One region of the Enterobacter vonholyi genome, then DNA from elsewhere that is predicted to be linked to it. Evidence: predicted binding sites of a transcription regulator. Region 1 holds the regulator's gene; each other region holds the start of a gene.
What was found. Region 1 encodes PhoB, which activates phosphate uptake and scavenging genes when phosphate is short. Its sites were predicted from a motif close to CTGTCATAAAACTGNCNNAT; they were not measured.

Region 1 (5,708 bases):
ACCTTCCAGCGTTTGCTCCTGCATCATCTCCAGGTAGCCCTGCAGCACGGTCAACGGGGTTCGCAGTTCGTGGCTGACGTTGGCGAAGAAGTTGCGACGCGCCCCTTCCAGCTGGTGCATCTGGGTAACATCGCGCGCCACCATCAGCCACTGCTTATCGCTGTAGGGCATCACGCGTATTTCCAGATGGCGGCCATTATTGAGCTTCAGATTGTGCGGACGGGTGAAATCACGCTTTTTCAGATACAGCGTGAACTCGGGATAGCGCAGAAGGTTGAGGATATTCTGGCCATTGTCATCCGGCCAGCGCAGGCCCAGCAGCTGCTGCGCCAGGCCGTTACACCAGAAGATCGTCCCTTCTTCGGTGGTCAGGATCACGGCATCCGGCAGCGATTCTGCACCGCTGCGAAAACGCTTAATCAGGCTTCCCAGCTCGCGGCGACGCTTTTTATTACGCATCTGCATCTGATGCAGACCGTAAAGCAGCGGCTCCCAGCTGCCGCTTCCCGGCGGCGGCGTCATGCTTCGGTCAACCCACAGCCACCAGGAGAGGCGCAGCAGATTCCAGAAATGCCAGATCAACAGCCCGGTGACCGACGCCAGCAGAAACCACGGCAGGTGTCCAAGAAAGGCCCCCAGAATGAAGGCCGGAATACAGCATAAGATCAGTTCAAAGACGAGCCTTTTCCATGACAGACGTTCCAGCACGCGTCATACTCCTGTCATTGTTCAGAAACGGGTAGAAAAACGATAACCCGTGCCGCGGACCGTCTGCACCATGCGATCGTGGCCGCTCAATTCCAGTGCTTTTCGCAGGCGGCGAATATGTACATCAACCGTCCGGTCTTCGACATACACGTTAGTTCCCCAGACGTTATTCAGCAACTGCTCGCGGCTGTAAACGCGCTCCGGGTGGGTCATAAAGAAGTGCAGGAGTTTAAATTCGGTAGGCCCCATGTCGAGGGGATTTTCACCGGTCATCACACGGTGAGAAGTAGGATCAAGGCTCAGCCCCTGCATTTCGATCACCTCTTCCACCGCCATCGGCGAAATACGGCGCATCACGGCTTTAATGCGAGCCACCAGCTCTTTTGGGGAGAACGGTTTAGTAATGTAATCGTCCGCACCGGTCTCCAGACCGCGCACGCGATCCTCTTCTTCTCCGCGCGCCGTGAGCATCACAACCGGGATATCGCGGGTCAGCGCTTCACGCTTCAGGTGTTTGATAAACTGCAGTCCGGAGCCGCCGGGCAACATCCAGTCCAGCAGAATCAGATCGGGCCAGGGTTCATTCAGCTGGTTCACTGCGCTGTCATAATCTTCCGCTTCAACCGGCTGGAAGCCGTTTTGCTCGAGCACGAAGCACACCATTTCACGAATTGGAGCTTCATCTTCTACGACCAGAATACGTCTCGCCATACTTTGCCCTGTCTTATCTTATTTACGTTACAAGTTTGTAATTCGGCGCCATTATGCGTCAGATTTATGACAGATTTATGAAAAACAGTACCACTATAAATGGCAAACTGTTGTTTTATTACAGCGGTTATTTTCCCTTCTCTGAACGTTTATAATCCTGCTTTCTCTTTTTTGCCACGGATCAGCTATGCGCATACTACACACCTCGGACTGGCATCTGGGTCAAAATTTTTACAGCAAAAGCCGTGCGGCTGAACATGAAGCGTTCCTGGGCTGGCTGCTGGAAACGGCCCGGACGCATGAGGTGGACGCGATTATCGTGGCGGGAGATATTTTTGATACCGGCTCGCCGCCGAGCTACGCGCGCGAGCTGTACAACCGCTTCGTGGTGAATTTGCAGCAAACAGGGTGTCATCTGGTGATTGTCGCCGGCAACCACGATTCCGTCGCAACGCTGAATGAATCCCGCGACATCCTGGCGTTTCTCAATACCACCGTCGTCGCCAGCGCCGGGCACGCCCCGCAGATCCTGAAAAAACGCGACGGGTCGCCGGGGGCGGTGCTGTGTCCGATACCGTTTTTACGTCCGCGCGACATCGTGCAAAGCCAGGCGGGGCTGTCGGGTGCGGAAAAGCAGCAGCATTTATTACAGGCCATCACCGACTATTACCACCAACAGCACGCCGAAGCCTGTGCACTGCGGGGTGACCAGCCGATTCCGGTGATTGCAACCGGGCATCTCACCACGGTCGGGGCCAGTAAAAGTGACGCCGTGCGTGACATCTATATCGGCACGCTGGATGCCTTTCCGGCGCAAAACTTCCCGCCAGCCGACTACATCGCGCTCGGCCACATCCACCGCGCTCAGGTCATCGGCGGCTGCGAGCATATCCGCTACTGTGGCTCACCTGTTTCGCTCAGCTTTGACGAAACGGGCAAAGCCAAATCCGTGCATCTGGTGAGTTTTAGCGAGGGCAAACTCAGCGCCGTCGAGACGCTGGAGGTGCCCGTCACCCAGCCGCTGGCGGTGCTGAAGGGCGATCTCGACGCCATTTCCACCCAGCTGGAGCAGTGGCGCGGCGTCGAGCAAGATCCCCCCGTCTGGCTGGATATCGAAATCACCACCGACGACTACCTGCACGATATGCAGCGAAAAATCCAGGCACTGACCGAAGACTTACCGGTAGAGGTGTTACTGGTGCGCCGCAGCCGCGAGCAGCGCGAGAAAATTCTGTTAAGCGCTCAACGCGAAACGCTCAGTGAGCTTCGGGTTGAAGAGGTGTTTGAACGCAGGCTCTCGCAGGAGGAAATCGACGACACGAAGCGCGCAAGGCTCAGCGAACTGTTCAGCCATACCCTGCACGCGCTCAATGATGAGGAAGAAAACGCGTGAAAATTCTGAGCCTGCGCCTGAAAAATATCAACTCCCTCAAGGGCGAGTGGAAAATTGACTTTACCGCTGAGCCGTTTGCCAGCAACGGGCTGTTTGCCATCACCGGCGCGACCGGGGCAGGTAAAACTACCCTGCTCGACGCCATCTGTCTGGCGCTTTATCACGAAACGCCGCGCCTGAATAAGGTCTCCCAGGCGCAAAACGATCTGATGACGCGCGACACCGCCGAGTGCCTGGCGGAAGTGGAGTTCGAGGTAAAAGGCATCGCCTACCGCGCCTTCTGGAGCCAGAACCGGGCGCGCAACCAGTCTGACGGGAACCTGCAGGCACCGCGCGTTGAGCTGGCGCGCTGCGAAGATGGCAAAATCCTGGCCGACAAAGTGACGGATAAACTGGAGCAAACCGCCGCGCTCACCGGGCTGGACTATGGCCGCTTTACCCGCTCGATGCTGCTCTCACAGGGGCAGTTTGCTGCCTTCCTCAACGCCAAACCGAGCGATCGTGCCGAGCTACTGGAAGAGCTGACCGGCACCGAGATCTACGGCCAGATTTCCGCCATGGTGTTTGAAAAACACAAAGCCGCCCGCAGCGTGCTTGAAAAATGCGAGGCGCAGGCGGCGGGCGTCGTGCTGTTGAGTGAAGAGCAACAGCAGCAGTTACAGCAAAGTTTGCAGGCACTTACTGACGAAGAGAAAATCCTGCTGGAACAGCAGCAAAGCCAACAGAAAGATTTTCAGTGGCTTACGCGCCATGAAGAGCTCGTAAGAGAGCAACAGCGCGTCAACGCGCTCCAGCAGCATGCGCAACAGGCGCTGGCGGACGCAGCACCTCAGCTGGCAAAACTCCAGCTTGCTCTGCCCGCCGCCCAGCTTCGACCGCTTTGGGAGCATCAGCAGGAACAAACCGCACGCCTGACGCAAACGCAGCAGCGTATTATCGAAGTAAATACTCGCTTACAAGCCAGAACCGCGCTGCGTTCGCGTATTCGCAATACCGCCCTGCGTAACCACGAGCAGCTTCAGACCGAACTGACGGCGCTGGCGCAGTGGCTGGCGGAGCACGAGCGTTATCGCCTGCTGGGGCAGGAGATCGCCGGATGGCGTGCCCAGTTCTCGCAGCTTAACCGCGATAAAACGCAGTTAGCCTCGCTTGCGGCGCGGATAAGTGAATTACGCAACAGGCTGGTTGCGATGCCGGAAAATGCGCTGACGCTAACGGCGGACGAAGTCAGCGTAGCCATGGAGCAGCAGTCCCGGTCACGCACGCTGCGCCAGCAGCTGACGTCGCTGCATGCCCGCTATCAGCCGCTGCAAAAGCGCCTGCGTCAGAGCGGTGAAAGCGTGCAGAAGGCGCAGGCCGAACAAAATAAACTCAATGAAACGCTGACGCTGCGCCGCCAGCAGTACAAAGAAAAAAACCAGCACTATCTCGACCTGAAAGCCCTGTGCGAAACCGAAGCAACAATCAAGAAGCTGGAGCATTACCGTTCGCAGCTTGAGGCGGGTAAACCCTGTCCGCTGTGCGGTTCCTGCGAACATCCGGCCGTTGAGCAATATCAGTCGCTTGAGCTGACGGATAACCAGCGCCGCCGTGATGCCCTGGAAAAAGAGGTCGCCGCGCTTAAAGAGGAAGGCCTGCTGGTGCTGGGACAGGTTAATGCCCTGACTCAGCAGATCCAGCGTGAAACAGACGACGCGCAGACGCTTTCTCAGGAAGAGCAAGCGCTCACTAAAGAGTGGATGGCGGCCTGCACGTCCCTGAACATTGCGTTGAATATTCAGGATGATATCGCGCCATGGCTGAACGAACAGGAACAGTACGAGCGCCAGCTTTATCAGCTCAGCCAGCGGCTGACCCTGCAGAACCAGTTGAACGAACAGGAAGCGCAGGAGCGGCAGTATCAGCAGCAGCTGGCGGCCACGCGCCAGGCGCTAGAACATGCCCTGCTCGCGCTCTCACTTAACGCACCTGAAGAGGGTCAGGAAGCCGCCTGGCTTCAGGCCCGTGAAGCTGAATTCGCGCAGTGGCAGGAGAAGCAAGCGCAGCACGGCGTGCTTCAGGAACGCATAAACGCCCTGAAGCCGCTGCTCGACGCGCTTCCGGCAACGAACAGCGAAGACGCCGAACCGGTTATCCCTGATAACTGGCGCGCCATCCACGACGAATGCGTGTCGCTGCAAAGCCAGCTCACCGCGCAGCAGCAGCAGGAAAAGCTGGAGCAAGAGCGACTGCAGCAGTCGCAGACGCAGTTCAGCGCGGCGCTCTCGGCGAGCTGCTTTGCCGATCGGGAGGCGTTTCTTGCCGCCCTGCTGGATGACGATGCCATTCGCCACCTCGAACAGCGAAAGCAGTCGCTGGAAAACCAGATACAGCAGGCCGCGGCCCTTTGCGATCAGGCGAACCAACAGCTGCAGTCTCATCTGGCGCTGCGGCCGGAAGGGCTCAACGAAGATGCTCCTGCGCTGCAAAGCCAGCTGCAGCAGCTGGCGCAACGGCTGCGCGAGAACACCACGCATCAGGGTGAGTTCCGTCAGCAGCTTAAGCAGGACAGCGATAACCGGCAGCATCAGCTGGCGTTGATGCAGGAAATTGAAGAGGCCGCGCGCCAGGCAGACGACTGGGGGTACCTGAACGCGCTGATCGGCTCGAGCACCGGCGACAAGTTCCGCAAGTTCGCCCAGGGGCTGACGCTGGACAATCTTGTCTGGCTTGCTAACCAGCAGCTTAACCGTCTACACGGGCGTTATTTATTGCAGCGTAAGGCCAGCGACGCGCTGGAGCTGGAAGTGGTGGATACGTGGCAGGCGGATGCGGTTCGCGATACCCGCACGCTCTCAGGCGGCGAGAGCTTCCTGGTCAGCCTGGCACTGGCGCTGGCGCTTTCCGATCTTGTGAG
Region 2 (5,708 bases), 2.1 Mb from region 1:
GGGCCTTACGGCCCTTTTTTCTATTTTAAGAACGTCACCGCTTTATCCGGGAAATCCGTAAACAGTCCGTCCACGCCCGCCTGCTTATACAACACTTCATAAAGCTGATTCACGTCCGTGGCATATGGCGGCAGCTGGTCTGCACGCACGGTATACGGGTGCACCTGCATCCTGCTGGCGTGCGCCTCTTTCACCATCGCAGTCAGCTTCACATGACCAGGCGTTGAACCTTCCGCCACCAGCATGTGGTAATCCGGCCCGATGCCGTCGGCGTACTGCGCAATCTGCTTCATCGCGCCCGGCTTAAACATCCAGTCGTAGCTGTAGTTAACCCACTTCCCGTCCGGCTGCTTCTCCTGGGTTTCATTCCAGTTGGTATAGGCAATCAGCTGCACCAGATTGAGATCCATCCCCATCTTCGGCTCCAGCTCGGTTTTGATGCGCTTCAGCTCGGCGGCATCAAAACACTGCAGGTAAACTTTGTCCTTCTTGCCGGTGTAGCCGTACTGCTTCAGCACCTCGAGCGTCTTCGCGGCAATATCTTTTCCTTCCTGATGGTGGAACCACGGCGCTTTGATTTCCGGATAGATGCCGATGTTTTTACCGGTTGAGTGGTTCAGCCCCTGAACAAACTCAATCTCTTCCTGGAAGGTATGAATGCGAAAGTCAGATTTGCCCATCGGGAAACGTCCCGGATAGACCTGCACCTTCTTGCCGTTTTCAATCTCAAAGCCCTCGGTAAACTTCAGGGAACGGATCTCCGCCAGCGTGAAGTCGATGGCATAGAAGCGGCCATCTTTGCGCGCGCGGTCCGGAAAACGATCCGCCACGTCCGTCACGCGGTCAAGATAGTGGTCATGCAGGACGACCAGCTGGTCGTCCTTCGTCATCACCAGATCCTGCTCCAGGTAATCCGCACCCTGCGCATAGGCCATCGCCTTCGCCGGCAGCGTATGCTCCGGCAGATAGCCGCTGGCGCCGCGGTGGGCAATAACAATTTTATCCGCCGCCAGCGCGGAGCCTGTCATCAGGCCCGCCAGCAGCAGACCGGTTGCAAGTTGGGTTAATTTCATCGCAAAGCTCCTTATTGACGACGCGCCAGGACTTCCGCGTGGTGACGTTTCTCACCGATCATCACAACAATCAGCAGCAGTACCGCCAGCACGCTGCCGCCGATCATCACCATAAAGCCGCCGTCCCAGCCGAAGAAGTCAACGGTGTAGCCCACGATGGCGCTCGCCGCGACCGAACCGCCGAGGTAGCCGAACAGGCCGGTAAAGCCCGCCGCCGTGCCCGCCGCTTTTTTCGGCGCCAGCTCCAGGGCATGCAGACCGATCAGCATCACCGGACCGTAAATCAGGAAGCCGATGACGATCATGCAGGCCATATCTACTGATGGGTTGCCCGGCGGGTTGAGCCAGTACACCACGGTAGCAATGGTCACCAGCGTCATAAAGAAGACGCCCGTCGCGCCGCGGTTACCTTTAAACACTTTGTCCGACATCCAGCCGCAAAGCAGCGTGCCCGGGATCCCGGCATATTCATACAGGAAATAGGCCCAGGAGGATTTATCCAGCGCGAAGTGCTTCACCTCTTTCAGGTAGGTTGGCGACCAGTCGAGGATGCCGTAGCGCAGCAGGTAAACGAACACGTTCGCCACCGCGATGTACCACAGCAGCTTGTTCGGCAGCACGTACTTCATGAAGATCTGTTTAGCGGTCAGCTCTTCTTCGTGCTCCTTGCTGTAATCATCCGGATAGTCGTTTTTGTACTCTTCAATCGGCGGCAGGCCGCAGGACTGCGGCGTGTCGCGCATCAGGGCGAAGGCAATAATCGCCACCAGAATGGCGCCAAAGGCAGGCATATAGAGCGCCGCATGCCAGTCGTTGAACCAGGCCATCCCCAGCAGGAACAGCAGAGGCGGAATACCGCCGCCCACGTTATGCGCGCAGTTCCACACCGACACGATGCCGCCGCGTTCCTTCTGCGACCACCAGTGCACCATGGTACGCCCGCACGGCGGCCACCCCATCCCCTGGAACCAGCCGCAGAGGAACAGCAGCACGAACATGATGGCAATGCTGGAGGTAGCCCACGGCACAAAGCCCATGAACAGCATGACCGCGGCCGCCAGGATCAGACCGGCGGGCAGGAACACGCGCGGATTCGAGCGATCCGACACGGAGCCCATGATGAATTTGGAAAAACCGTAGGCGATGGAGATCCCCGACAGCGCGAACCCCAGATCGCCACGGGAAAAGCCCTGCTCCACCAGATACGGCATGGCGAGCGCGAAGTTTTTACGTACAAGGTAGTACGCCGCGTACCCGAAGAAGATCCCCAGGAAGATTTGCCAACGCAGACGGCGATAGAGCGGATCTATTTCTGCCTCTGGCAGACGCGCCCTGTGCGGCGCAGGTTTGAAGATACTGAGCATAACAGCCTCCGTGGCCTTGAAATGAATGAGCAGGTGGCTCGCACCTGAATTCCAGAGGCGGGGATGTTAAGAAATCACGGTGATTGTTACTGTGAATCAACGCACAGATTGTTACAGAAATATGACAGAATGCGCAAAAAGGCGCATGAAATCACGTTTCACTTTCGAATTCCGCGCGTTTATGTTCGAAATCAAACAAACCACAAAATTAATATGGCTAAATGATAAAAAACGAACATAGAGGGTAAACAATGACCAGTCACGATCCTCGTTATAGTGATGTGATAATCATTGGTGGTGGCGCAACCGGCGCCGGGATCGCGCGCGATTGCGCCCTTCGCGGCTTAAGCGTCACGCTTCTGGAACGCCATGATATCGCCACGGGCGCAACCGGACGTAACCACGGCCTGCTGCACAGCGGCGCCCGGTATGCGGTCACCGACGCTGAATCCGCGCGCGAATGTATTGCTGAAAACCAGATCCTCAAGCGTATCGCCCGCCACTGCATTGAGCCGACTGACGGCCTGTTTATCACTCTTCCCGAAGATGACCTTACCTTCCAGGACACCTTTATTACCGCCTGCTGTGCAGCGGGCATTCAGGCTGAGGCCATGGATCCGGCTCTGGCGCGGCGGCTGGAACCGTCGGTTAACCCGGCGCTTATCGGCGCGGTTAAAGTGCCTGACGGCACCGTTGACCCCTTCCGCCTGACTGCCGCCAACATGCTGGACGCCCGCGAACATGGCGCTCACATCCTGACCGGACACGAAGTGACCGGGCTTATCCGCGAGGGAAACCGCATCTGCGGCGTACGGATTGTTGATACGCAATATAACGAACACAGCGAACTGTATGCCGCCGTGGTGGTCAACGCGGCGGGGATCTGGGGGCAGCGCATCGCGGAATACGCGGACCTGTCGGTGCGCATGTTCCCGGCGAAAGGCTCGCTGCTGATCCTCGACCACCGCATCAATAACCACGTAATTAACCGCTGCCGCAAACCGTCAGATGCCGATATTCTGGTGCCGGGTGACACCATCTCATTAATCGGTACGACCTCAACCCACGTGGACTATAGCGAGATTGACTACAACCGCGTAACCGCCGAAGAAGTCGACATCCTGATGCGCGAAGGGGAAAAACTGGCCCCGGTGATGGCGCAGACGCGTATTCTGCGCGCCTACGCAGGCGTGCGTCCGCTGGTCGCCAGCGATAACGATCCGAGCGGGCGTAACGTCAGCCGGGGCATTGTGCTGCTCGATCACGCCGGGCGTGACGGCCTGGACGGGTTTATCACCATCACCGGCGGCAAGCTGATGACCTACCGCCTGATGGCCGAGTGGGCGACCGATGCCGTCTGCCGCAAGCTGGGCAATACCGAACGGTGCGTGACGGCAGAACAACCCCTGCCCGGCTCGCGTCAGTCCACCGAAAAAACGCTGCAAAAAATCATCTCCCTGCCCGCGCCGCTGCGCGGATCCGCTATTTACCGCCACGGCGACAGAACGCCGCAGTGGCTCGGTGAAGGGCGCCTGAGCCGCAGCCTGGTGTGCGAGTGCGAAGCCGTCACCGCCGGTGAGGTGCAGTACGCGGTGGAAAATCTGACGGTTAACAGCCTGCTCGATCTTCGCCGCCGCACCCGCGTCGGAATGGGTACCTGTCAGGGCGAGCTGTGCGCCTGTCGTGCCGCCGGACTGCTGCAGCGCTTTCATACCACCACCGCTACCCAGTCGCTCGATCAGCTCAGCGCGTTTTTAAACGAGCGCTGGAAAGGCATCCAGCCTGTCGCCTGGGGCGATGCCCTGCGCGAAAGCGAATTTACCCGCTGGGTCTACCAGGGGCTTTGCGGTCTTGAGAAGGAGCAACGCGATGAAATTTGATACCGTAATCGTCGGCGGCGGGCTGGCAGGCCTGCTCTGCGGCATCAGGCTCACCAGGCAGGGGCTGCGCTGCGCCATTATCACACGGGGCCAGAGCGCCCTGCACTTCTCGTCGGGCTCGCTGGATCTGGTGGACGAAACGTACCGCGATAAGCTGCCGCCGGAGCACCCCTATCACCTGATTGGCGCGCACAACGTTGACCGCTTTGCGCTGGAAACCGAAGCGCTGCTGGCGGACTGCGGCGCGCGTCTGAAGGGGAGCGCCCGGCTCAATCACCAGCGCGTCACGCCGCTCGGTACCTTACGCTCTGCCTGGCTCAGCCCGGAGGAGGTGCCCGTTGCCCCCTTCAATGCCGCGCGCGTCCGGGTCGTGGGTATTAGCGGTTTTCTGGATTTTCAGCCCCATCTCGCGGCGGCGTCGCTCTGTCGCCTTGGGGTTAACGCCGAAACGGCAGATATAGAACTACCTGAGCTTGATGTCCTGCGCGATAACCCGAGCGAGTTTCGCGCGGTGAATATCGCCCGATTTCTGGATAACGAGGACAAATGGCCGCTGCTGTATGACGCGCTCAGGCCCCTCAGCGACAGCTGTGACGCCCTGCTGATGCCCGCCTGCTTTGGCTTACGCGACAACCGGCTCTGGCGCTGGCTCTCGGATCGTCTGCCCTGCTCGCTCGGCCTGCTGCCAACGCTGCCTCCGTCCGTACCCGGCATTCGTCTGCATACCCAGCTCCAGCGCCAGTTTGTCGCGCAGGGCGGCGTGTGGATGGCGGGTGATGAGGTGAAAAAAATCACCCTGACCGACGGCGCGGTGAGCGAAATCTGGACGCGCAACCACGACGATATTCCGCTTCGTGCGCGCTATACGGTGCTGGCAAGCGGCAGCTTCTTCAGCAACGGACTGCTGAGCAGCCGGGAGGGTATCCGGGAAGCTATTATGGGACTGGATGTTCGCCAGCATGCCTCCCGCGCGGACTGGTATCAAAGTGATTTCTTCTCGCCGCAGCCCTGGCAGCAGTTCGGCGTGATTGTCGATAACCGGTTACACCCGCAGCTTGCCGGTAGACCTGTCAGTAATCTCTTTGCCATCGGCTCGCTGCTGGGCGGGTACGATCCTATTGCTCAGGGGTGCGGTGGCGGAGTCTGCGCCGTCACGGCGCTGTATGTGGCAGAGCAGATTAGCCAGCGCACGGAGGCTGAACAATGAACGATACCCGTTTTGAAAGCTGCATCAAATGCACGGTGTGTACCACCGTCTGCCCGGTCAGCGGCGTGAACCCACGCTATCCCGGACCAAAGCAGGCCGGACCGGACGGCGAGCGTCTGCGCCTGAAGGACGGCAAGCTGTATGATGAAGCGCTGAAATACTGCATCAACTGCAAACGCTGCGA
Region 3 (5,708 bases), 380 kb from region 1:
CATCGCCCAGTCTCAGGTGGGCTACGCCGACCGCATCCTGCTGACCAAAACCGACGTGGCGGGCGAAAGCGAAAAGCTTCGCGAGCGCCTGACCCGCATTAACTCCCGCGCGCCGATTTACACGGTGACGCACGGCGATATCGACCTGTCCCAGCTGTTCAACACCAACGGCTTTATGCTGGAGGAGAACGTCACCGCGAAACCGCGCTTCCACTTTATGGGAGACAAGCAAAACGACGTGGCGTCGATTGTGGTGGAGCTGGATTATCCGGTGGATATCAGCGAGGTCTCCCGCGTGATGGAGAACCTGCTGCTGTCGTTTGCCGACAGGCTGCTGCGCTACAAAGGAATGCTGTGGATTGACGGCGAACCCAACCGCCTGCTGTTCCAGGGCGTGCAGCGCCTGTACAGCGCCGACTGGGACCGCCCGTGGGGCGATGAAGCGCCGCACAGCGTGATGGTGTTTATCGGCATACAACTGCCGGAGGAAGAAATTCGGGCGGCGTTTGCGGGTCTGAAGAAATAACCGCATCGAACATCCCCTCTCCCCTATGGGGAGAGGGCTAGGGTGAAGGGTAAGCCCTGGTATTATTTCACCGCCTCCGGAAGCGTCACAATCCACAGCTCGCTGTCCGACTCCGGCTTCTTCAGCGGCTTCACGCTGAGCGTGGTTTCCACCGGTTTATCATCCAGCGTCAGCTTGCCTTCCGCGTTCACCCGATAATCCTTGAGCTTCTTGCCCTCGACCGGGTTTTGCATCGCTACCTTTACGCCAAAGTCGTTATCGTTCGCCACCGCAAGCGTTTTGCTGTCGATCAGCGCCAGCCCTTCGGCCTTCTCCTGCTGCCAGCCCAACGCGCGCAAATCGACGACCTGCGTTTTAGCCGCAAGGGTAATGCCGCGCTGCGCCAGGGTTTTCTCATCATCAAACTCAGGGTACTCGCCCGGCTTGTCGAAGGCGGAAAGGTCGCTCGCCTTGCTGAGATCCACCTTGTAAATCAGGTTACGCATTCCGTCGTTTTTATCGCTTCCCTGCTCAATCAGCAGGATGTGCTGGTCATCAAGCGCCACGATATCGCCGATTTTGGCGTCGCTGTTTTTGTCGTAGGCCGCGCTGTCGATGGGGTAACCGTACATTGCGGTTTTGCCGGTTGCCGGATCGAAGCTCACCAGACGCGTAAACAGCCCCTGCTTTTTGCTCTTACCGTCGATGTCCAGCGTGCTCTGCACGGCGGCGATAATGCGTCCGTCCGGCATCCGGGTCAGGCCTTCAAAGCCCCGGTTCGGCTGGCGCCATTTGATGATGTTTGGCAGGCCGCCCGCGATGGATTTCTCCCCTTCCGCGGCCTGCGGCCCGTGGATCGCCAAGATCTTCCCTTTGCTGTCGACGTTAATCAGGAACGGACCATATTCGTCGCACAGCCAGTAGCCGCCTTTTCCGTCCGGGGTGATGCCTTCTGTGTCCAGGCCACGGTTGTCACCCCTGAGCGTCTTTAAGGTATCGCTGAACGCCACTTCATTGGTGGAACCAATCACGCCGCTTTGCAGCGGCAGACCGTTAATCTCGCCTTTATCATCATGCAGCGGGCGGGCATCAACCGCCTCCGCTTTGCCGTTCTGGACGCGGATGGTCATCAGCAGCGGCGCGAAATCAGGCGTGACAAATATTTTGGCTTCGTTTTTACCCATTTTTGGCGCATCGGCGTTGGGACCGCGATCGGTCACGGTCGCAAAGGTCAGGGCATCGCCCTGCTTGCCCGTAAACAGCAGGCCGGAGCCGATTCCCACAGGGAGTCCGTTCGGAAACGCATCGGCAAACGCGCCGCTGTAGCTCACGTGGGAGCCTTCAGGGAAGCTGACGACATAGCGCTCAGCAGTGGGCTGCGCCGCGAGGCCAGAGAAAGAGAGCGCACAGCCGATAAGCACAGGAATAATTTTTCTTTTCATATTGTTAGTGTCCAGGAAGTGAAGCCAACAACGTAAAGAAGGAACGTGTCAGAAAAATGACATGGCGGAAAGCGACCTGGCGTTGCGGGACGTATAACCACCTCCAGAAATGTAAACCTGTGTCTTAATCTGTGACAACTGAAACACTTTTGGAAATTATTAGAAACTCAATTAATTCAACACGAACTACATTCTCCGGCTCGTTCAGCGTACGTTTAATCAAAACCCTGAACCATCCCTAAACGCGAATGCATTACGTATTGACTCCTTGCCGGCTCAACATTCAACCAACATTTAAAATTCAAAAACCCAACAAAATCAGCTTAAAAACTCGACAAACATCACATTTGCAGTGATAAACAGCTCTTGTTAAGGTGCCCTCAGATTAATTTGATGAAGAGGAAAAACTCATGAAAAAGCTCAACGTTCTCCTTCTTTCCGCTCTGACCGCCGTATCAGGCTCCGCACTGGCCATGGGCGGCAGCATTGAGCAGGGTAAGAACTTCACTAACCTGAACGTCGAAATGGGTAAATCAACCTCTGGTCTGTACACCGAAGGTAGCTGGCTGAAAAACACCGACGACGGCACCACGACCGGTGGCGTGGGTGCAGGCTACAACTTCGAGGTCGGCCCGGTGATGCTGAACGCAGGCGCTAAGGCCCTCTACGTTGGCCCGAAGAAAGGCGATAACGGCGTGGCGTTCCCGGTCGGCGGCGGTGTGAACGTTGCCCTGACCGACAGCATCAGGGTATTCGGTGAAGGCTACGTTGCTCCAGACGGCCTGAACAACAGCGTGAAAAACTACGTTGAAGCGAACGGCGGCGTAAGCTGGACGCCAGTGAAGCCGGTGACGCTGAAGGTGGGTTATCGTCACGTGAGCGTTGATGGCAAAGACGGTCGTCCAAACCACACGCTGGTAGACGGCGCTTACTTCGGCGGCGGCGTGAGCTTCTAATCCACCTGATAAATAAAAAACCTGCCATTCGGCAGGTTTTTTATTACTACGTTACTTACGCACCACCACCAGCTTCTGGTTCACAAATTCTTTAATCCCCAGATCCGACAGCTCGCGTCCGTAACCGGAGCGCTTCACGCCGCCGAACGGCAGCTCTGGCGCGGTATCGGTGAGCCAGTTGATGTACACCATCCCCGTCTCGATACGCGACGCCATCTTCTTCGCGCGCTCGATATCCTGGCTGAATACCGCCCCGCCCAGGCCGTAGTGGGAGTCGTTCGCCAGCGCGACCGCCTCTTCGTCGTTTTTCACCACGTACATCTGCGCCACCGGGCCGAAGAACTCTTCGAAGTACGCCGGGTTGTCGCGCGAGATGTTCGTCAGGATCGTCGGTTCAAAAAAGCTGCCGTCGCGCTGCACCGGCTTGCCGCCATAGTGCAGCGTCGCGCCGTTTTTCACCGCCTCGTTAACCTGTTTGGTCAACGTTTCTAGCGCATCTTTCGACGACAGCGGCCCCAGCGTAGTGCTTTCGTCCAGCGGATCGCCAATCTTCACCTGCTTAAACGCCTCGGTGAATTTGCTCAGGAAAGCGTCGGCGATCTTTTCATGCAGGATAAAGCGCTTCGCCGCGGTACAGACCTGCCCGGCGTTGTTGAGCCGCGCATTCACGCCAATCTTGACGGCTTTGTCCAGGTCCGCATCGTCCAGCACCACGAATACGTCGTTACCGCCCAGCTCAAGCGTGGATTTCTTAATGTGCTTCGCCGCCTGTGCGGCCACCACGCTACCGGCTTTTTCGGAGCCGGTTAATGCGGCACCCTGCACGCGATCGTCGGCAATGATGTTCGCCACCTGCTCGGACGAGATAAACAGGTTGGTCCATGCACCTTCCGGCGCGCCCGCCTCGCGGACCAGATGGACAAAGGTTTCGGCGCAGTGCGGCACGATGCTGGCATGCTTGGCGATCACCGGGTTACCCGCCGCCAGATTTGGCGCCAGAACGCGCATCAGCTGGTAATACGGGAAGTTCCACGGCTCAACGGCCATCAGCACGCCGATGGGATGATGCTCCACCCACGCTTCCCCGAGTTCGGATTGATACTTCACCGGGGCCAGAAACTTCTTCGCGTTGTCGGCGTAGTAGCGGGCGATCTGCGCGCACAGCTTCACCTCGCCGCGGCTCTGTTCGATGAGCTTACCCATCTCCTGGCTGGCGATTTTCGCCAGATCCTCGGTGCGCTCGTCGATCAGGTCGGCAAGCTTATGCAGCACCGGCAGACGCTGGCTGATGTCGCCTTTCGCCCAGTCCGAATGGTAAAGCGCATCGGCCGCCTTCAGCGCCGCTTCGATATCCGCGTCGGTATGCGAGGGGTATTCTTTGATGAGCTGGTTAGTGGCAGGGTTTACTGTCTGATAAGCCATGTCGAATCTCCTTGTTTTACCGCTTAGGGTATTAAGGGTAGTCAACATGACTGGCCGTGGACGTAAAGTTGGGTATATCCGGAAGGTTCTTAATGAAGCGCTGCCAGACGGTTCGCTGACGTGGTATAAAAAACGTCCAGAAGGAGTGCTTATGACCGATACCCGACACATCCGGCAGACTTTTCACCGCGCCTCAGGCCTTGAGCTGCGCAGCACGTGGCGGAGCACGCAGGCGTACAAACGCCATAGTCACCCTCAGCTCTCTATCGGCGCGATTATGGAAGGCCAGACCTGCTGCGTGTGCCATGACAGAGAATACATCCTTAACCCCGGGGACCTCATTGTGATCCCGGCCTCTGCGCCGCACAGCTGCAACCCCGTCGCCGGGCAACCGCGCAGCTACCATATGCTCTATATCGACACCGATCTTCCTCTGGCGCTCCAGATGATTCGCGACCCTACGCTCTTTAAGCGCTACCTTGATATTGTTGAGACGATGTCGCCTGCATCCGTGGATACGCTGCTTTCAGCCCTTCCCCGATGCGAGAAAAACGCAGATGCGCTTCGCTCAACCAGCCAGCACGTGCGGCAGGCGTTTCTTGCCGACCTGGCCGCTCCGCCTTCCCTCGACGAGCTTGCCCAACGCTTCTCGCTGCGCAAGGAGACGCTGATCCGCACCTTCAGGCAGGACACCGGCCTGACGCCGGGCAGCTTCCTCAACATCTCCCGCGTGGAGTTCGCCAAAGCGCGGCTACGTGCCGGGGACGACATCGCCGACGTTGGCTACCAGAGCGGCTTTGCCGATCAGAGCCATTTTCATAAGACCTTCGTCAGCTATACCGCCGCCACGCCGCGCCAGTACGCTACGGGCCGATCAATATCCGACAATAAATAGGTTCTTCAGCGCTGTAGCCTGACCTCGGATTGTTAACCGAGGTTGCTATGGAACTGTTATTCCCTTCCGCTTTTCTCGCCCTGGCGCTGGCGCACTTTGTTGCCCTGCTAAGCCCTGGCCCGGACTTCTTCCTGCTGGTGGGCTACGCCGCGCGCTATCGGCTGCGCGGCAGCGCCGGAGTGTGCGTCGGTATCGCCGCGGGCAACGGGCTGTATATCTTACTGGTGATAATCGGCTGGAGCGCGCTGCGCCAGTTTGCCTGGCTGTTTACGCTTATCGAGCTTTGCGGGGCGCTGTACCTGCTGTGGATAGGCTCGCATCTGGTGCGCAGCCAACCGCGGGCACTGGCGCTGAATGAAACCCGACAGCATCGCCCCTCGCTGCGTAAGCAGATCTTGCTGGGGCTCGGCTCGGCGCTGCTTAATCCGAAGAACGCGCTGTTCTATCTGGCCCTGATGACGGCGCTACTGGGGCCGGATGTCACGCTG
Region 4 (5,708 bases), 990 kb from region 1:
GTCACCGGCAGGTTGGCGATCGGCTGCATCATGTCCGTGCTCCAGAACTGGTTGGAGAGGGACGTAAACAGCAGCGGCGCCGTTTCACCCGCGATACGCGCAACCGCCAGCAGGATACCGGTCATGATCCCGGATACGGACGCCTTCAGCGTAATCGCAGAGATCATCTTCCATTTCGGCGTACCCAGTGCATAAGCCGCTTCACGCAGGCTGTCCGGCACCAGTTTCAGCATGTTCTCGGTGGTTCGAATCACAATCGGCACCTGCAGCAGCGCCAGGGCAATCACACCCGCCCAGCCGGAGAAGTGTTCCATCTGCGCTACAACAACGGTGTAAACGAACAGACCCACCACGATAGACGGGGCTGACAGCAAAATATCGTTAATGAAGCGAATCACTTCCGCCAGCCAGGATTTACGACCGTATTCTGCCAGGTAAATGCCCGCCATGATGCCCAGCGGCGTGCCGAAGACCGTCGCCCAGAGGATCAGCAACCCGCTGCCGGCCAGCGCATTCGCCAGGCCACCGCCCGCCGTGTTCGGCGGCGGCGTCATTTCGGTGAACAGCGAGAGTGACATTCCGTCAATCCCACGAACGATTGTCGAGAAGAGGATCCAGACCAGCCAGAACAGGCCGAATGCCATCGTCGCCATTGAGAGCGTTAGGGCAATGCGGTTTTTCATGCGGCGTCTGGCCTGCATTTTGCGGCGGGATTCCGCCAGTTCAGCAGTTGCTTGCATTTCGAGAGTGGCCATTAGCGTGCTCCCTCATTTTTAGCGAGACGCATAATCATCAGCTTGGAAATCGCCAGAACAATGAAGGTAATAACGAACAGAATCAGACCCAGCTCCATCAGCGCCGCCACGTGCAGCCCGGATTCCGCTTCCGCAAATTCATTCGCCAGCGCCGAGGTAATACTGTTACCCGGCATGTAGAGCGACGCGCTGTCGAGCTGGTAGGTGTTACCGATGATAAAGGTGACCGCCATGGTTTCACCCAGCGCACGACCTAAGCCCAGCATCACGCCCCCGATCACCCCATTTTTCGTGAACGGAAGGACAATGCGCCAGATTACTTCCCAGGTGGTGCAGCCGATGCCGTAGGCCGACTCTTTCATCATCACCGGCGTTTGTTCGAACACATCACGCATGACCGCCGCAATGTACGGAATTATCATGATGGCGAGGATCACACCTGCCGCCAGAATGCCGATACCGAAAGCCGGGCCAGAGAACAGGGCCCCCACAAACGGAATGGCAGAAAGGACATTACCCACCGGTTCCTGGAAATATGTAGCGAACAGCGGGGCAAAGATGAACAGGCCCCACATGCCGTAGACGATACTCGGAATAGCTGCCAGCAGTTCGATGGCAATCCCCAGCGGACGACGCAGCCAGCCTGGCGCCAGCTCCGTCAGGAACAGGGCAATACCAAAGCTTACCGGAACCGCAATCAGCAGGGCGATGAACGAGGTTACCAGCGTGCCGTAAATAGGCACCAGAGCACCGTAGATGTCGTTCGGCGCGTCCCACTCTTTGGTCCACAGGAAGGAGAAACCGAATTTCTGGATGCTCGGCCATGAGGAGAAAATCAGAGACACGATAATGCCGCCCAGCAGCAATAGCACAATCAGCGCAGCCAGTTTGACCAGCGCGCTGAAAATCATGTCACCTTTTTTACCCGGAGGGTTAAATGCAGGCTTGGTTGCAGCCATAAATTACTCTTCTGTTTGAGACGTTTTTACGAATATGCCCGGTGGCGCTGACGCTTACCGGGCCTACAGCTTAAACCGTAGGGCGGGTAAGCGCAGCGCCACCCGCCATCTTCGTTAAATATATCCTGTTAGTACAGCGCTTTACCGCTGCTGTCTTTCACGTTGGTTTTCCATGCAGCACGAACCTGCTCAACCACGTTGTCCGGCAGGGTGGCGTAATCCAGAGCGTTAGCCTGTTTGCCGCCGTTTTTGTATGCCCAGTCGAAGAACTTCAGCACTTCAGCGCCCTGCTCAGGTTTCTTCTGCTCTTTGTGCACCAGGATGAAGGTGGTAGAGGTGATTGGCCATGCACCTTCGCCCTTCTGGTTAGTCAGATCCTGCGCGAAGGATTTGCTCCAGTCAGCGCCTTTGGCAGCGTTAGCAAAGTTCTCTTCGGTCGGGCTAACCGGTTTGCCGTCTGCAGACACCAGTTTGGTGTAGGACAGGTTATTCTGCTTCGCGTACGCATACTCTACGTAGCCGATGGAGCCAGGCAGACGCTGTACGAACGCGGCGATACCGTCGTTACCTTTACCGCCCAGACCGGTAGGCCAGTTAACGGTTGAGCCGGAGCCGACTTTAGATTTCCACTCTTCGTTCACTTTCGCCAGGTAGCTGGTGAACACGAAAGACGTACCGGAACCATCCGCGCGGCGAACCACGGCGATGTTCTGAGAAGGCAGCTTCAGGCCTGGGTTGAGCTTAGCGATCGCTTCGTCATCCCATTTTTTGATTTTGCCCAGGTAGATGTCACCCAGCGTTTTGCCGTCCAGCACCAGCTCGCCCGACTTCACGCCCGGCAGGTTGATCGCCAGGACCACGCCACCGATCACGGTAGGGAACTGGAACAGGCCTTCCTGAGCCAGCTTATCATCAGACAGCGGAGCGTCAGATGCGCCGAAATCAACCGTGTTCGCGGTAATTTGTTTCACGCCACCGGAGGAGCCGATACCCTGATAGTTAACCTTGTTACCGGTTTCTTTCTGGTAGGTATCCGCCCATTTGGCATACACCGGCGCAGGGAAGGTTGCACCAGCGCCAGTCAGGCTTGCTTCTGCAAATACAGAGAACGCGCTCAGAGATAAGGTCGCGGCGACAACAGTTGCGACAGTGGTACGCATAACTTTCATAATGTCTCCTGCAAGATTTTCATAAATCGTTGTTTAGTGGCTACGATGAGCAAAATAGGACAAACAGGTGACAGATAAATGTACGAATTATGACAGTTTTATGACAATGAAAATTTAACTTAAAATACCGCACAATAAAGCTTAATTTTCATCGTGTTAGCCACTTTTATGACAATACGTTTTCAGAAATATTTTCTTTATGTGACACTGAAAAAAGTAGCTGAAGATGACAAATTGTCATTATTAAAAACGAGACAGGATTGATTAAAAACAAACCGGGCGGGATGAAAAAGCTCCACCCGAGGGTGGAGCCTGAAGGGATTATTCTACGGTAACTGATTTCGCCAGGTTACGCGGCTGGTCAACGTCGGTGCCTTTGATCAGCGCCACATGATAAGCCAGCAGCTGCAGCGGAACGGTATAGAAGATCGGTGCAATCACCTCTTCCACATGCGGCATCTCGATGATGTGCATGTTGTCGTTGCTGACAAAACCGGCATCTTTGTCGGCGAAGACGTACAGAACACCACCGCGGGCGCGCACTTCTTCGATATTAGACTTCAGTTTTTCCAGCAGTTCGTTGTTTGGTGCCACAACTATGACCGGCATATCCGCGTCAATCAGCGCCAGCGGGCCGTGCTTCAGCTCGCCTGCCGCATAGGCTTCCGCGTGGATGTAGGAGATCTCTTTCAGCTTCAGCGCGCCTTCCAGCGCAATCGGATACTGATCGCCACGACCCAGGAACAGGGCGTGATGTTTGTCAGAGAAATCTTCCGCCAGCGCTTCGATGCGTTTGTCCTGAGACAGCATTTGCTCAATACGGCTTGGCAGCGCCTGCAGACCATGAACGATGTCATGCTCAACGGACGCATCTTCACCTTTCAGACGCGCAAGCTTCGCCACCAGCATCAGCAGAACGGTCAGCTGCGTGGTAAACGCTTTGGTTGAAGCCACGCCGATTTCGGTGCCCGCTTTAGTCATCAGCGCCAGATCGGATTCACGCACCAGCGAGGAGCCCGGGACGTTACAGATGGCCAGAGAGCCCAGGTACCCCAGCTCTTTAGACAGACGCAGCGCTGCGAGCGTATCCGCCGTTTCGCCGGACTGGGAAAGGGTGATCATCAGGCTGTTACGACGCACCGCGGATTTGCGATAGCGGAATTCAGACGCGATTTCCACATCGCACGGCACGCCCGCCAGGGATTCAAACCAGTAGCGAGAAACCATACCGGAGTTGTAGGAGGTGCCGCAGGCCACGATCTGAATATGCTCGACCTTGGCGAGCAGTTCGTTCGCGTTTGCGCCCAGCTCGCTCAGATCCACTTCACCGTGGCTAATGCGCCCGGTCAGGGTGTTTTTGATGGCGTTTGGCTGCTCGTAAATCTCTTTCTGCATATAGTGACGGTAAGCGCCTTTGTCGCCCGCGTCGTACTGCAGATTCGATTCGATCTCCTGACGCTTCACCTGCTCGCCTTTAGTATCGAAGACGGTCACGCTGCGACGGGTCACTTCCGCGATATCACCCTCTTCGAGGAAGATAAAGCGACGGGTAACCGGCAGGAGCGCCAGCTGGTCAGAGGCGATAAAGTTTTCACCCATGCCCAGACCGATAACCATCGGGCTACCGGAACGCGCGGCCAGAAGCGTTGACGGATCGCGGGAATCCATGATCACCGTACCGTACGCACCGCGCAGCTGAGGGATAGCACGGAGTACCGCATCACGCAGTGTACCGCCCTGCTCCAGCTCCCAGTGCACCAGGTGAGCAATCACTTCGGTGTCAGTTTCAGAGACGAAGGTGTAGCCGCGCGCTTTCAGTTCTTCGCGCAGCGGTTCGTGGTTTTCGATAATGCCGTTGTGCACCACCACGATGTGTTCAGACACATGCGGGTGCGCGTTACCTTCAGACGGTTCGCCGTGCGTCGCCCAGCGGGTGTGCGCAATACCGGTTCCCCCGTGCAGCGGATGTTCTTCCGCGGCCTGGGCCAGCATCTGCACTTTACCGAGACGACGCAGACGGGTCATATGACCTTCTGCATCGACGACAGCCAGACCGGCAGAGTCGTAACCACGGTATTCCAGACGACGTAAACCTTCGAGAAGGATTTCAGCAATATCACGCTGCGCAACTGCGCCAACAATTCCACACATAATTTTAGATTCCGAATTTAGGCATTATGCCTGCGTTGTCGCTGACCTGTATTTGCCCTTTCCGGGCGCCCCGAGCCTTGTAGAGAGTGGGGTTATTTTTATGGGTACTGCTTGTGGGGGGAGGATTATATTATCCCCTCACCCCGGCCCTCTTCCCAAAGGGGCGAGGGAGAAAAACACCGCACCGAACGATCCCTTCTCTCCTTTGGGGAGAGGGGTAAATCCGTTACTTTTTCTTCACCGGACGTTTCCAGCCCTGTTTGCTGACCTGCGGAACGCGGCTTAACACCAGCTCGTTCTCGGCCACATCGCGCGTTACGGTTGTTCCGGCTGCAATGGTCACCCCGTTACCCACGGTAACAGGCGCCACCAGCTGCGTATCGGAGCCCACGAACACATCATCACCAATGATGGTTTTAAACTTATTCGCGCCGTCATAGTTACAGGTTATGGTCCCTGCACCAATATTCACGTTATTGCCAATTTCCGCGTCGCCCAGATAGGTCAGATGACCGGCTTTCGAGCCTTTACCCAGACGCGCTTTTTTCATTTCCACGAAGTTACCCACGTGAGCGCCTTCCAGCAGCTCTGCGCCCGGGCGCAGACGCGCAAACGGGCCGATGGTACAGGCCACGTCCAGACGGGCATCTTCCACCACGCTGTACGGGCTGATT

Region 2: glpT (glycerol-3-phosphate transporter) is a predicted target of PhoB. The motif match lies at 2,546-2,565, and genes of this name have one in related genera.
Region 3: AB3N39_RS02815 (esterase-like activity of phytase family protein) is a predicted target of PhoB. The motif match lies at 1,993-2,012, and genes of this name have one in related genera.
Region 4: pstS (phosphate ABC transporter substrate-binding protein PstS) is a predicted target of PhoB. The motif match lies at 2,971-2,990, and genes of this name have one in related genera.

The regions. Positions count from the first base shown of each region.
Region 1 covers NZ_CP162152.1:972,891-978,598, reverse strand. The annotation lists gene phoR (phosphate regulon sensor histidine kinase PhoR) at 1-708, opposite strand, end outside; gene phoB (phosphate response regulator transcription factor PhoB) at 730-1,419, opposite strand; gene sbcD (exonuclease subunit SbcD) at 1,607-2,812, shown strand; gene sbcC (exonuclease subunit SbcC) at 2,809-5,708, shown strand, end outside.
Region 2 covers NZ_CP162152.1:3,067,707-3,073,414, forward strand. The annotation lists gene glpQ (glycerophosphodiester phosphodiesterase) at 21-1,073, opposite strand; gene glpT (glycerol-3-phosphate transporter) at 1,085-2,437, opposite strand; gene glpA (anaerobic glycerol-3-phosphate dehydrogenase subunit A) at 2,689-4,317, shown strand; gene glpB (glycerol-3-phosphate dehydrogenase subunit GlpB) at 4,307-5,524, shown strand; gene glpC (anaerobic glycerol-3-phosphate dehydrogenase subunit GlpC) at 5,521-5,708, shown strand, end outside.
Region 3 covers NZ_CP162152.1:595,277-600,984, reverse strand. The annotation lists gene yjiA (GTPase) at 1-526, shown strand, start outside; gene AB3N39_RS02815 (esterase-like activity of phytase family protein) at 589-1,947, opposite strand; gene AB3N39_RS02810 (YfaZ family outer membrane protein) at 2,358-2,903, shown strand; gene AB3N39_RS02805 (NAD-dependent succinate-semialdehyde dehydrogenase) at 2,955-4,325, opposite strand; gene AB3N39_RS02800 (AraC family transcriptional regulator) at 4,477-5,220, shown strand; gene AB3N39_RS02795 (LysE family translocator) at 5,268-5,708, shown strand, end outside.
Region 4 covers NZ_CP162152.1:4,444,936-4,450,643, reverse strand. The annotation lists gene pstA (phosphate ABC transporter permease PstA) at 1-755, opposite strand, end outside; gene pstC (phosphate ABC transporter permease PstC) at 755-1,714, opposite strand; gene pstS (phosphate ABC transporter substrate-binding protein PstS) at 1,843-2,883, opposite strand; gene glmS (glutamine--fructose-6-phosphate transaminase (isomerizing)) at 3,205-5,034, opposite strand; gene glmU (bifunctional UDP-N-acetylglucosamine diphosphorylase/glucosamine-1-phosphate N-acetyltransferase GlmU) at 5,261-5,708, opposite strand, start outside.